DNA from 3 places in the Cupriavidus sp. 22TCCZM01-5 genome. Region 3 is predicted to be linked to each of the others. Evidence: predicted binding sites of a transcription regulator. Region 3 holds the regulator's gene; each other region holds the start of a gene.
The links. The regulator sigma-54, encoded in region 3, starts transcription at its own class of promoters, with help from an activator protein. The targets are predictions, from matches to a motif close to TGGCANGNAANCTGCTTT.
Positions count from the first base shown of each region.

Region 1: AC3FNH_RS04110 (circularly permuted type 2 ATP-grasp protein) is a predicted target of sigma-54. The motif match lies at 1,391-1,408, and genes of this name have one in related genera.
Region 2: AC3FNH_RS13650 (PQQ-dependent methanol/ethanol family dehydrogenase) is a predicted target of sigma-54. The motif match lies at 1,753-1,770, and genes of this name have one in related genera.

Region 1 covers NZ_JBYOJR010000003.1:105,384-108,660, forward strand. Annotated here, with positions in the region: gene AC3FNH_RS04110 (circularly permuted type 2 ATP-grasp protein) at 1-1,211, opposite strand, end outside; gene AC3FNH_RS04115 (gluconokinase) at 1,437-1,943, opposite strand; gene edd (phosphogluconate dehydratase) at 2,079-3,277, opposite strand, start outside.
Region 2 covers NZ_JBYOJR010000012.1:7,396-10,672, forward strand. Annotated here, with positions in the region: gene AC3FNH_RS13645 (TonB-dependent receptor) at 1-1,507, opposite strand, end outside; gene AC3FNH_RS13650 (PQQ-dependent methanol/ethanol family dehydrogenase) at 1,835-3,277, shown strand, end outside.
Region 3 covers NZ_JBYOJR010000001.1:223,334-226,610, forward strand. Annotated here, with positions in the region: gene AC3FNH_RS01155 (PTS sugar transporter subunit IIA) at 1-124, opposite strand, end outside; gene hpf (ribosome hibernation-promoting factor, HPF/YfiA family) at 518-871, opposite strand; gene AC3FNH_RS01165 (RNA polymerase factor sigma-54) at 921-2,399, opposite strand; gene lptB (LPS export ABC transporter ATP-binding protein) at 2,500-3,277, opposite strand, start outside.

The DNA.
Region 1 (3,277 bases), on a different contig from region 3:
GCGCGCGTCGCTGCCGGCCCCACCAGCATGCCGTAACCGCCCGCGCCGTGCGTTTCCTTGACGACCAGGTCGGCCATGTTGTCGAGCACGTACTGCAGGTCGTCGGGACGCCGGCACATATAGGTCGGCACGTTGCTGAGGATCGCCTCTTCGCCAAGGTAGAAGCGGATCATGTCGGGCACGTACGGATAGATCGACTTGTCGTCGGCCACGCCCGTGCCGATGGCATTGCAGATGCTCACGTTGCCCGCGCGGTAGACCGACAGCAGCCCCGCCGCGCCGAGCGAGGAATCGTGCCGGAACACGAGCGGGTCGAGGAAGTCGTCGTCCACGCGCCGGTAGATCACGTCGACGCGCTGCGGGCCCTGCGTGGTGCGCATGTACAGGTGCTCGTCCTCGACGAACAGGTCGCTGCCTTCCACCAGCTCCACGCCCATCTGCTGCGCGAGGAAGGCGTGCTCGAAGTACGCCGAGTTGTACATGCCCGGCGTCAGCACCACCACGGTCGGATCCGTGATCGCCTGCGGCGAGACCCCGCGCAGCATGTCCAGCAGCAGGTCGGGATAGTGGGCTACCGGCGCCACGCGGTTGCGCGCAAACAGGTCCGGGAACAAGCGCATCATCATCTTGCGGTTCTCGAGCATGTACGACACGCCCGACGGCACGCGCAGGTTGTCTTCGAGCACGTAGAACTCGCCCTCGCCGGCACGCACCACGTCAATGCCGGCCACGTGCGCGTAGATGTCGCGCGGCACGTCCACGCCGAGCATCTCGGGCCGGTACTGGGCGTTGTTGTAGATCTGGTCCGGCGGGATCACGCCGGCGCGAATGATGTCCTGCCCGTGGTAGATGTCGTGGATGAACCGGTTCAGCGCCGCTACGCGCTGGCGCAGCCCTTTCTCCAGCGTCGCCCACTCGCTGGCCGGGAAGATGCGCGGGATCACGTCGAACGGAATGGTCCGCTCGGTGCCGCTGTTGGATTCGTCCTTGTCGCCGTAGACCGCGAACGTAATGCCCACGCGGCGGAAGATCAGGTCCGCCTCGGCGCGCTTGTTGGCCATGGTGTTCCCGGACTGGCGCGCCAGCCAGTCCGCGAAGTGCCGGTAGTGTGGCCGTACCAGGCCGCCCGGCAATGCCTGCCCCGCCTGGATGACAGTATTCCTCTCGTCATCCCGCCAATCCAGCATCTCGTCGAAAAAACGCGCCGCCATGATGGCCCTTCCCTCCGTGAAATTGGGGGGCGTCCTGGTCGCCTGGCCTGCCGGCCTCCCACCGGAATCGCCGCCCCCTTGTTTTCCTGGCTATACAGCTGTCGAGTGACTGGCCCTTTCAGCATACCTGCGCCAGCGAAAGCCGCAAGTCCTTGCGGCTGCGCAGCACGGAAACGGGATTAGCAAGATGCCTGCCAGCGTCGTGGCAGGCGGCGCGCCGGAGGGTCAGTGCGCGGCCTTGACGCGGTGCCGTTCGCCGTCGTCGAGGATGGCCTGCACCAGCGCTTCCGGCGGCTGCCGGATATCGAGCACGAGCGCGCCGCGGGGTTCCTCGAGCGTTTCGAGCTGGCTCTGGAGCAGCGCCGGGTTGAAGAAGTGGTCCGTGCGCGAGGACAGGCGCGAGCCAATCAACGCCGCATCGCCCTTCATGTAGACAAAGGTCACGCCGCCATCGGGCGGCGTCAGCCGGTCGCGGTACGCCTGGCGCAGCGCGGAGCAGGTGAACACATGGGTGCGGCCCTCGGCCCGGGCGGCGTCGATCGCGGCACGCATGGCCGCGAGCCACGGCCAGCGGTCTTCGTCGGTGAGCGGGATGCCGGCGTGCATCTTGGCTTTGTTGGCAGCGCTGTGAAACTCGTCCGCGTCATGGAATGCGCAGCCCAGGCGTTCCGCCAGCATAGCGCCAACCGTCGACTTGCCGCTGCCGGAAACGCCCATCAGGATATAGATCATGTCTGCTCCATCGATCATGGTGTCGGATGGTTTGCCCCATCCTTGTCGGTAGCCTCGCGCCGGCAGGCGGCGCGCAGGGGCCCGGCCGGCGGCTGGCGCCGGCCAGGGAATCGGGTGAAACGGGCCCTGGCCCGGTTATTGTGCGACGGAATGCGCGGCCACGGCAGTTCCATGCGTGGCCGCGGCGGGAACGGCATCCGCCTCGGACAGGTCAAGTGCGCTGCCGCCCTCTTCCGCCTTGCGCGCGTGGCGGCGGAACAGGCCGAACAGGCCGCGGCCCACGCTGAACTGCGCGAACGCGTCGGCCGGGGCCTGCGCCACCGGGCGCGCGGCGAACTCTGCCGGATCGCCAAGCCAGGCCAGCGTGCCGGTCACAGCATCCACGCGCACCCGGTCGCCGTCGCGCACGCGCGCGAGCGGGCCGCCGGCCAGCGCCTCGGGGCCAACGTGGATCACCGCGGGCACCTTGCCGGACGCGCCGGACATGCGCCCGTCCGTGACCAGCGCCACCTGGTGGCCGGCATCCTGCAACGCACCAAGCACGGGCGTGAGGCGGTGCAGCTCGGGCATGCCATTGGCATTGGGCCCCTGGAAACGCACCACGGCCACCACGTCGCCGTTCAGCTCGCCCGCCTCGAAGGCGGCCTGCAGCCCCTCCTGCGAATCGAACACGCGCGCCGGCGCCTCGACCACGCGGTGTTCCGGCGCCACGGCGGACACCTTGATCACGCCGCGCCCCAGGTTGCCCTGCATCAGGCGCAAGCCGCCTTCGGCCGAAAACGGCTGCGCGACCGTGGCCAGCACCTGCGCGTCGCCGCTGGCGCTCGCGCCGTCGCGCCAGCGCAGCACGCCGTCGGCCAGCACCGGCTCCTGCGTGTAGCGCGCCAGGCCGGGACCGGCCACGGTCTGCACGTCTTCGTGCACGAGCCCGGCCTCGAGGAGTTGGGCGATGACATAACCGGTGCCGCCCGCCGCATGGAAGTGGTTCACGTCGGCCGAGCCGTTCGGATAGACGCGCGCGAGCAGCGGCGTGATCCGCGACAAACGGTCGAAATCGTCCCAGTCGATCAGCACGCCCGCCGCGCGTGCCATGGCGACCAGGTGGATGGTGTGGTTGGTGGAACCGCCGGTGGCCAGCAGGCCAACCATGGCATTGACGACGGCGCGCTCGTCGACGATGCGTGCCATCGGCAGGTATTCGCCGCCACGCGCCGACAGCGCCAGCGCGCGCTGCGCCGCCGCCGCGGTCAGCGCGTCGCGCAGGCCGCTGTCCGGGTGCACGAAGGCTGCGCCGGGCAGATGCAGGCCCATGATTTCCATCAGGAACTGGTTGC
Region 2 (3,277 bases), on a different contig from region 3:
TGTTTTGCAGGGTATTGCTCACCGTGGCGAGATTCCATCGTGCCGACGCCGTCAGGAATGTGCTGGGCGTCAGGGTCCAGGTGTCGGACAGGTACATGCCGAACGTGCGGGCGTTGCCGCTGACGCCGGAGACCAGGTTATTTGGCGCACCGGCATCGGCCACGGCGCCGCGGTCGTCGGTGAAGGTGCCCGGCTGGGCGTACTGGGAATAGGTCAGCCGGCTTCGGTCCAGGCTGATGCCGGCATTCAGCACGTGGTGTTCGGTCTCCCTGGCCAGGCTCAGGGCCACGCCTACGGTCTGCTGCCGCATATGGCTGGTATTGACCACGGCCGGGTGCAGCGCCGCGCCTTCGGCACGGGTTACGCCGCAGCCGTCGCCACGCGGGCTGCCATCGGCGTTGAACCCGTCCGCACAGGCTTCGGCATAGGCCTCGTAGTCGGGGCTGACGTCGCCGCTGGTGGTGTCGCGCCGGCTGTTGCGCACGTAGGCAAGGGCGGCCGCGCTGGTCTTGTCGTCGAACCAGTGGCGGCCGTTGATGGCGACCTGGGTGACCTGGTTGCGCGTCTGGTCCGGGTAGGTATAGACCGCGCGACGGTTCAACTGGTAGATGTCGGGCTCAGTCCCGTTGCCGCTGGCATGGTAGGCCGGTACCAGTCCATTGCCGGTCAGCGTGCTGCGGCCATGGAGCAGCGATACGTCGAAACTGTCGGTCTCGCCCGCATAGCCCGCCTTGGCAAAGACGTTGCCGAGTTGCCCTGACGAGTCGTCCCGCCAGCCATGCTCCTGGAACAGCGTGCCGGCGGCGAAGGCGTGCCAGCCGCCTTCGCTGCGCACGCCGTCCGACAGGTCGGCGCGCTTGCGGTTGCCGCTGCCATAGGACAGGTCGGCCGTGAAGCCGGGCGAGTCCAGGCCCGAGCGCGTGGTCATGGCCAGCGCGCCGCCCAGGCTGTTCAGGCCATAGGCCGGGTTGGCGCTGGAGACCAGCGACACGCTTTCCAGGGCGGCCTCCGGGATCATGTCCCAGCTGATCACATCGCCGAACGGCTCGTTGATGCGGATGCCATCGAGGTAGACCGACAGGCCTTGCGGCACGCCCGCGATCGATGAGGCTCGGTAGCCGCGGTAGGTGATGTCGCTCTGGAAGGGGCTGCCCTGGATATCGTTGACGTTGACGCCGGCCAGGTTGCGTCCCAGGTAGTCGGCCAGGTTGCTGGCGCGCGTACCGTTCAGGTCATCGCCGCGGACGGTCTGCACTGTGTAGGGCACCAGGTTGCCGTCCACGCCGATGCCGGGCAGCGGCGCGGCCGCCACCACCAGCACTTCTGGCAGGACGGCACTGTCCTGCTTTGGCGCAGCGGTGTCCCATTGCGCAACAGCGGGCCGCTGCGCCAGCACCGCTACGGCCATGGCAATCGCCGTGGCCGCACGGCGGCAGCGCTTGCGGCGCCGCGCGCGGGTGTGGTGGATGGCCTGCGGTGGCGGCGCAGGGAACGGGTTGGTTGGCATCTTGCGTCTCCTCCGGATTAGGGGTGGCTGCCTGCGTTGGGCAACGACCGGACCTGAACTGGCTGAGGGAGACAGAGCAGGTTCCGTACCTCGGGGCGCTATGCGCTGGCGCGACCGCTTTGGCTGACTGCCCAGGCCACCGGCGGTTGTTCAGTTCTGGAGCAGATGCAACGCAATGTTGCGTGCTGACACGGCCGCCACGGCGTCATGCGTCTGCAACCGGCGTGTTTGCGCGGCAATCCGACTGGCATGGGAATTGCCAAAAGCGTCACTGGTGTATGGCGCAGTGGTGCGCCGGTGGAAACCGAGAATAAAGAGGAGATGACAATGAGGACGTTACGACTAGTGATGGCAGTCGCGACTGCCGTGGCCACCCTGGCCGCGCAGGCGGCAGTGACCGATGCCATGATCGAGAACGATGCGAAGAGCCCCGGCGACGTATTGTCATGGGGCATGGGACCGCAAGGCCAGCGCTATTCCGGGCTGACACGCATCAATACCAAGAACGTCGCCAACCTGGTGCCGGCGTGGTCGTTCTCGTTCGGTGGCGAAAAGCAGCGCGGGCAGGAAGCGCAGCCGCTGATCCACGATGGCAAGATGTTTGTCACCGCGTCGTACTCTCGCCTCTACGCGCTCGACTTGAAGACCGGCAGCAAGCTGTGGAAGTACGAGCACCGGCTGCCCGAAGGCATCATGCCGTGCTGCGACGTGGTCAACCGCGGCGCGGCGCTCTACGACAACCTGGTTATCTTCGGCACGCTGGATGCACAACTGGTCGCGCTCGACCAGAAGACCGGCAAGGTGGTGTGGAAGGAGAAGCTGGCCGACTATGCCGCGGGCTATTCGTACACGGCGGCGCCCCTGATCGTCAAAGGCATGGTGCTCACCGGCATTTCGGGCGGCGAGTTCGGCGTGGTCGGCCGGGTCGAGGCGCGCGATGCCAAGACCGGGCAACTGGTGTGGTCGCGCCCGGTGGTCGAAGGCCACATGGGCTACAAGTACGACAAGGACGGCAACAAGACCGAGAACGGCGTGACCGGCACCGAGAACGCCAGCTGGCCCGGCGAGACCTGGAAGACCGGCGGCGCCGCTACCTGGCTTGGCGGCACCTATGATCCGTCCACGGGGCTGGTCTACTTCGGCACCGGCAACCCCGGCCCGTGGAACAGCCATATCCGCAAGGGCGACAACCTCTACTCGGCGTCGACGGTGGCGATCGATCCGGCCACCGGCAAGATCGTCTGGCACTACCAGAACACCCCGAACGATGGCTGGGACTTTGATGGCGTCAATGAGTTCGTGACCTTCGACCTGGACGGCAAGCGCATGGGCGGCAAGGCCGATCGCAACGGCTTCTTCTATGTCAACGACGCGGCCAGCGGCAAGCTGGTCAATGCCTTCCCGTTCGTGAAGAAGATCACCTGGGCCACCGGCATCGACCTGAAGACCGGCCGGCCCAACTACATCGACGAAGGCCGCCCCGGCGACCCGGCCAGTGGCGACGACCCGAAGAAGGGCAAGTCCGTACTCGCCGCGCCCGGTTTCCTGGGTGGCAAGAACCAGCAGCCGATGGCCTACAGCCCGCAGACCGGCCTGTTCTATGTGCCGGCCAACGAGTGGGCCATGGACATCTGGAACGAGCCGGTCAGCTACAAGAAGGGCGCAGCCTACCTGGGCGCCGGTTTCACCATCCATCCGCTGAACGAGGACTACATCGGCGCGCTGCGCGCGATCAACCCCAGGACCGGCAAGATCGTCTGGGAGGTCAGG
Region 3 (3,277 bases):
CCCGCGCCACGCCATGATTGTTCTCGAACAGGAGCCCGGCTTGCTCGAAGACACGCTTCTTGCTGGTGACGCTGACGTCGAGATTGATGTTGCCGGGTGGCAGCAGTTTGGCCAAACGATTCATGGGCGATGCGAGGATTTCAGTTAGCAGGCAGATCGGACTGCTCAGCCCGGAAACGAAGCAGGGCCGGATTGCGGCGAGGCCATGGTTTGCCAGGCGTTCGGCCATTAGTTCGGCCATTATAGAGCAGCGTCTCCCCTGTTCTTGTGCAATGCAGCGCCGGTCCCTGTAGGTCCCGGCCCGTGCTGGTGCCGCCGCACCAGGGTCAGGCGGGCGCACCGGAGTCGCCACCGGCTATGTCTTGGAGAGCATACACCGTGCGGCGCCAGTTGCGAACACTTGTGCCGGCGGCCCGGGCAAGGCTGGGGCCGCGGATGCAAAAAAGCCGCGCTACATGGCGCGGCTTGCTTTTATCAGTCCCTTTCTAAGGGCCAGCCTAACGACTGGCAGGCATGATCATTGCTGCTGTAATTGTGACTCGGCCATCTGGTACTTGACCGCTTCGCGGTCGTGGCCTTGCACGCGGTCCTTGTAGCGAATCACCTGGCGGTCCAGCTTGTCGACGAGTGCGTCGATGGCCGCATACAGGTCTTCGTGGTGGGCTTCGACAAAGATGTCCTTGCCCCGGAGGTGCAGATTGATTTCCGCGTACTGCCGCCTGTCCTTTTCCTTGTGATTGTCGACTGAGAGTAGCACGCTGACGCCAATGACTTGATCGAAATGCCTGACGATACGCTCCAGCTTCGTTTCCACGTACTCACGCAGAGGGGGCGTGATGTCCAGGTGGTGTCCACTGATCTTGAAGTTCATAGCGCTTCTCCTTCTGAAAGAGCTGCACCAGGCAGGCGGTGCAACTCGGCTACAAAGTCTTGCGGAGATTGACAGCAGGGATCTTCAGGGCTTCGCGATACTTGGCGACGGTACGGCGCGCGACGACGAAGCCTTGTTCACCCAGCAATTCGGCAATTCGGCTGTCGGAAAGAGGACTCCTCGGGTCTTCGGCTCCTATAAGTTGCTTGATCAAGGCGCGGATGGCCGTTGATGAAGCCGCGCCACCGGTTTCGGTGGACACGTGGCTGCCGAAAAAGTACTTCAGTTCGAAAGTACCCATTGGCGTTGCCATGTATTTATTAGTCGTCACCCGGGATATGGTTGACTCGTGTAATCCCAGTGTATCGGCAATCTCCCGCAAAACCAAGGGGCGCATCGCGATTTCGCCATGCGTGAAAAAGTTCTTCTGACGTTCGACAATTGCCTGCGAAACTCGCAGGATCGTGTCGAACCTTTGCTGGATATTCTTGATCAGCCAGCGCGCTTCCTGCAGCTTCTGCTGCAGGCCGGCCGCGCCGGACTCTCCCTTGGCTCCGCGCAGGATCTGCGCATACATATCGTTGATGCGCAGGCGCGGCATCACGTCCGGGTTGAGCTGCGCGATCCATCCGCCGCCACCCTTGCGCACGAACACGTCCGGCACCACGAAGTCGGCTTCGGGGCGGCTGTACGCGTGGCCCGGATATGGCGCGAGCGAGCGGATCAATTCGTGGGCGGCCTTGAGCGCCGCTTCGTCCACCTGCAGTGCTTTTTTCAACCGCGTGTAGTCGCGCACGGCAAGCAGCTCCAGGTGATGGTTGACGATCGACAATGCCAGCTCGCGCTGCGGGTGCTGCAGCCGGCGCAGCTGCAGGGTCAGGCATTCGGCGGCATTGCGCGCGCCTACGCCGGGCGGGTCGAAGCTTTGCAGCAGCGCGAGTATGGCCTGCACTTCCTCGACCTCGAATTCGAGTTCCTCGGGCAGCTCGGCGCAGATCTCCTCTAGCGACGCGCTCAGGTAGCCGTCGTCGTCGAGCGATTCGATCAGGAAGATCGCGAGCCCCTTGTCACGTGTAGAGATCTTCAGCGGCGCGAGCTGTTCCATCAGGTGTTCGCGCAGGGTGGGCTCGGCATCGCGCAACTGCATGGGCGTCTTCTCGTCGTCATCGCCCTGCGGGCGCCGCGCGAAATCGTCCAGGCTCCAGTCGCTGCCGTAATCGTCGCCACCGCTGTCACTGTAGCCTTCTTCATCTGCGCCCGCGCCGTTGGCGTTTGCTTCGCCATTGCCCTGCGGTTCCGCTGGTGCGGGTGCCGGTGCGCTCTGCAGATTGACCGAGCCGTCCGCAGCCACGCGCAGCGGGCTTTCGATCCAGTCGTTCTCGCGCTCGAGCAGCGGGTTTTCGGTCAGGGCCTGCTCGACTTCCTGCTGCAGTTCCAGCGTGGAAAGCTGCAGCAGCCGGATCGACTGCTGCAATTGCGGCGTGAGGGCAAGATGCTGGGAGAGGCGGAGCTGTAGCGACGGTTTCATGCGACCTATTCTATGCGCATCTTCCCGTTGTTGGAACGGAAATTGCTATCGCTGATGCTGCATGATCGTCTCTGCCAAGGGGACAGTTTCAGCCCCGGCTTCACATGCGGAAGTTCTCGCCCAGATAGACGCGACGCACCGACTCGTTGGCGATGATGTCTTCGGGCTGGCCCGCTGCGAGTACGGTGCCTTCGCTGATGATATACGCGTGGTCGCAGATGCCGAGCGTTTCGCGCACATTGTGGTCGGTGATCAGCACGCCGATGTTGCGTGCCTTGAGGAAGCTGACGATGCGCTGGATCTCGCCGACCGCGATCGGGTCCACGCCGGCAAATGGCTCGTCGAGCAGGATGAAGCGCGGCGACGATGCCAGCGCGCGCGCGATTTCCACACGGCGGCGCTCACCGCCCGACAGCGACAGCGCGGGATTGTTGCGCAGGTGGGCGATCTGCAGGTCGTCGAGCAGCGTATCGAGGCGGCGGTCGATCTCGGCCTTGGGCAGCGCCTTGCCGTTTTCGAGCTGGAGCTCCAGCACCGCGCGGATGTTCTCTTCCACATTGAGCTTGCGGAACACCGAAGCTTCCTGCGGCAGGTAGGACAGGCCCATGCGCGCACGCTCGTGGATGGCCAGGCCGCTGATGTGCTTGCCGTCGAGCACGATATCGCCCTCGTCCAGCGCCACCAGGCCCACGATCATGTAGAACGACGTGGTCTTGCCCGCGCCGTTCGGACCGAGCAGGCCCACGACCTCGCCGCTTTTCACGTCGAGCGACACGTCCTTCACCACCGTGCGCGACCCGTAGCGCTTCTTCAGGTGGCGCACGACCATCGTGCTGCTGTCGGCACGGACGTCGTTGGCGGCGGAAGCGGACGTGGGG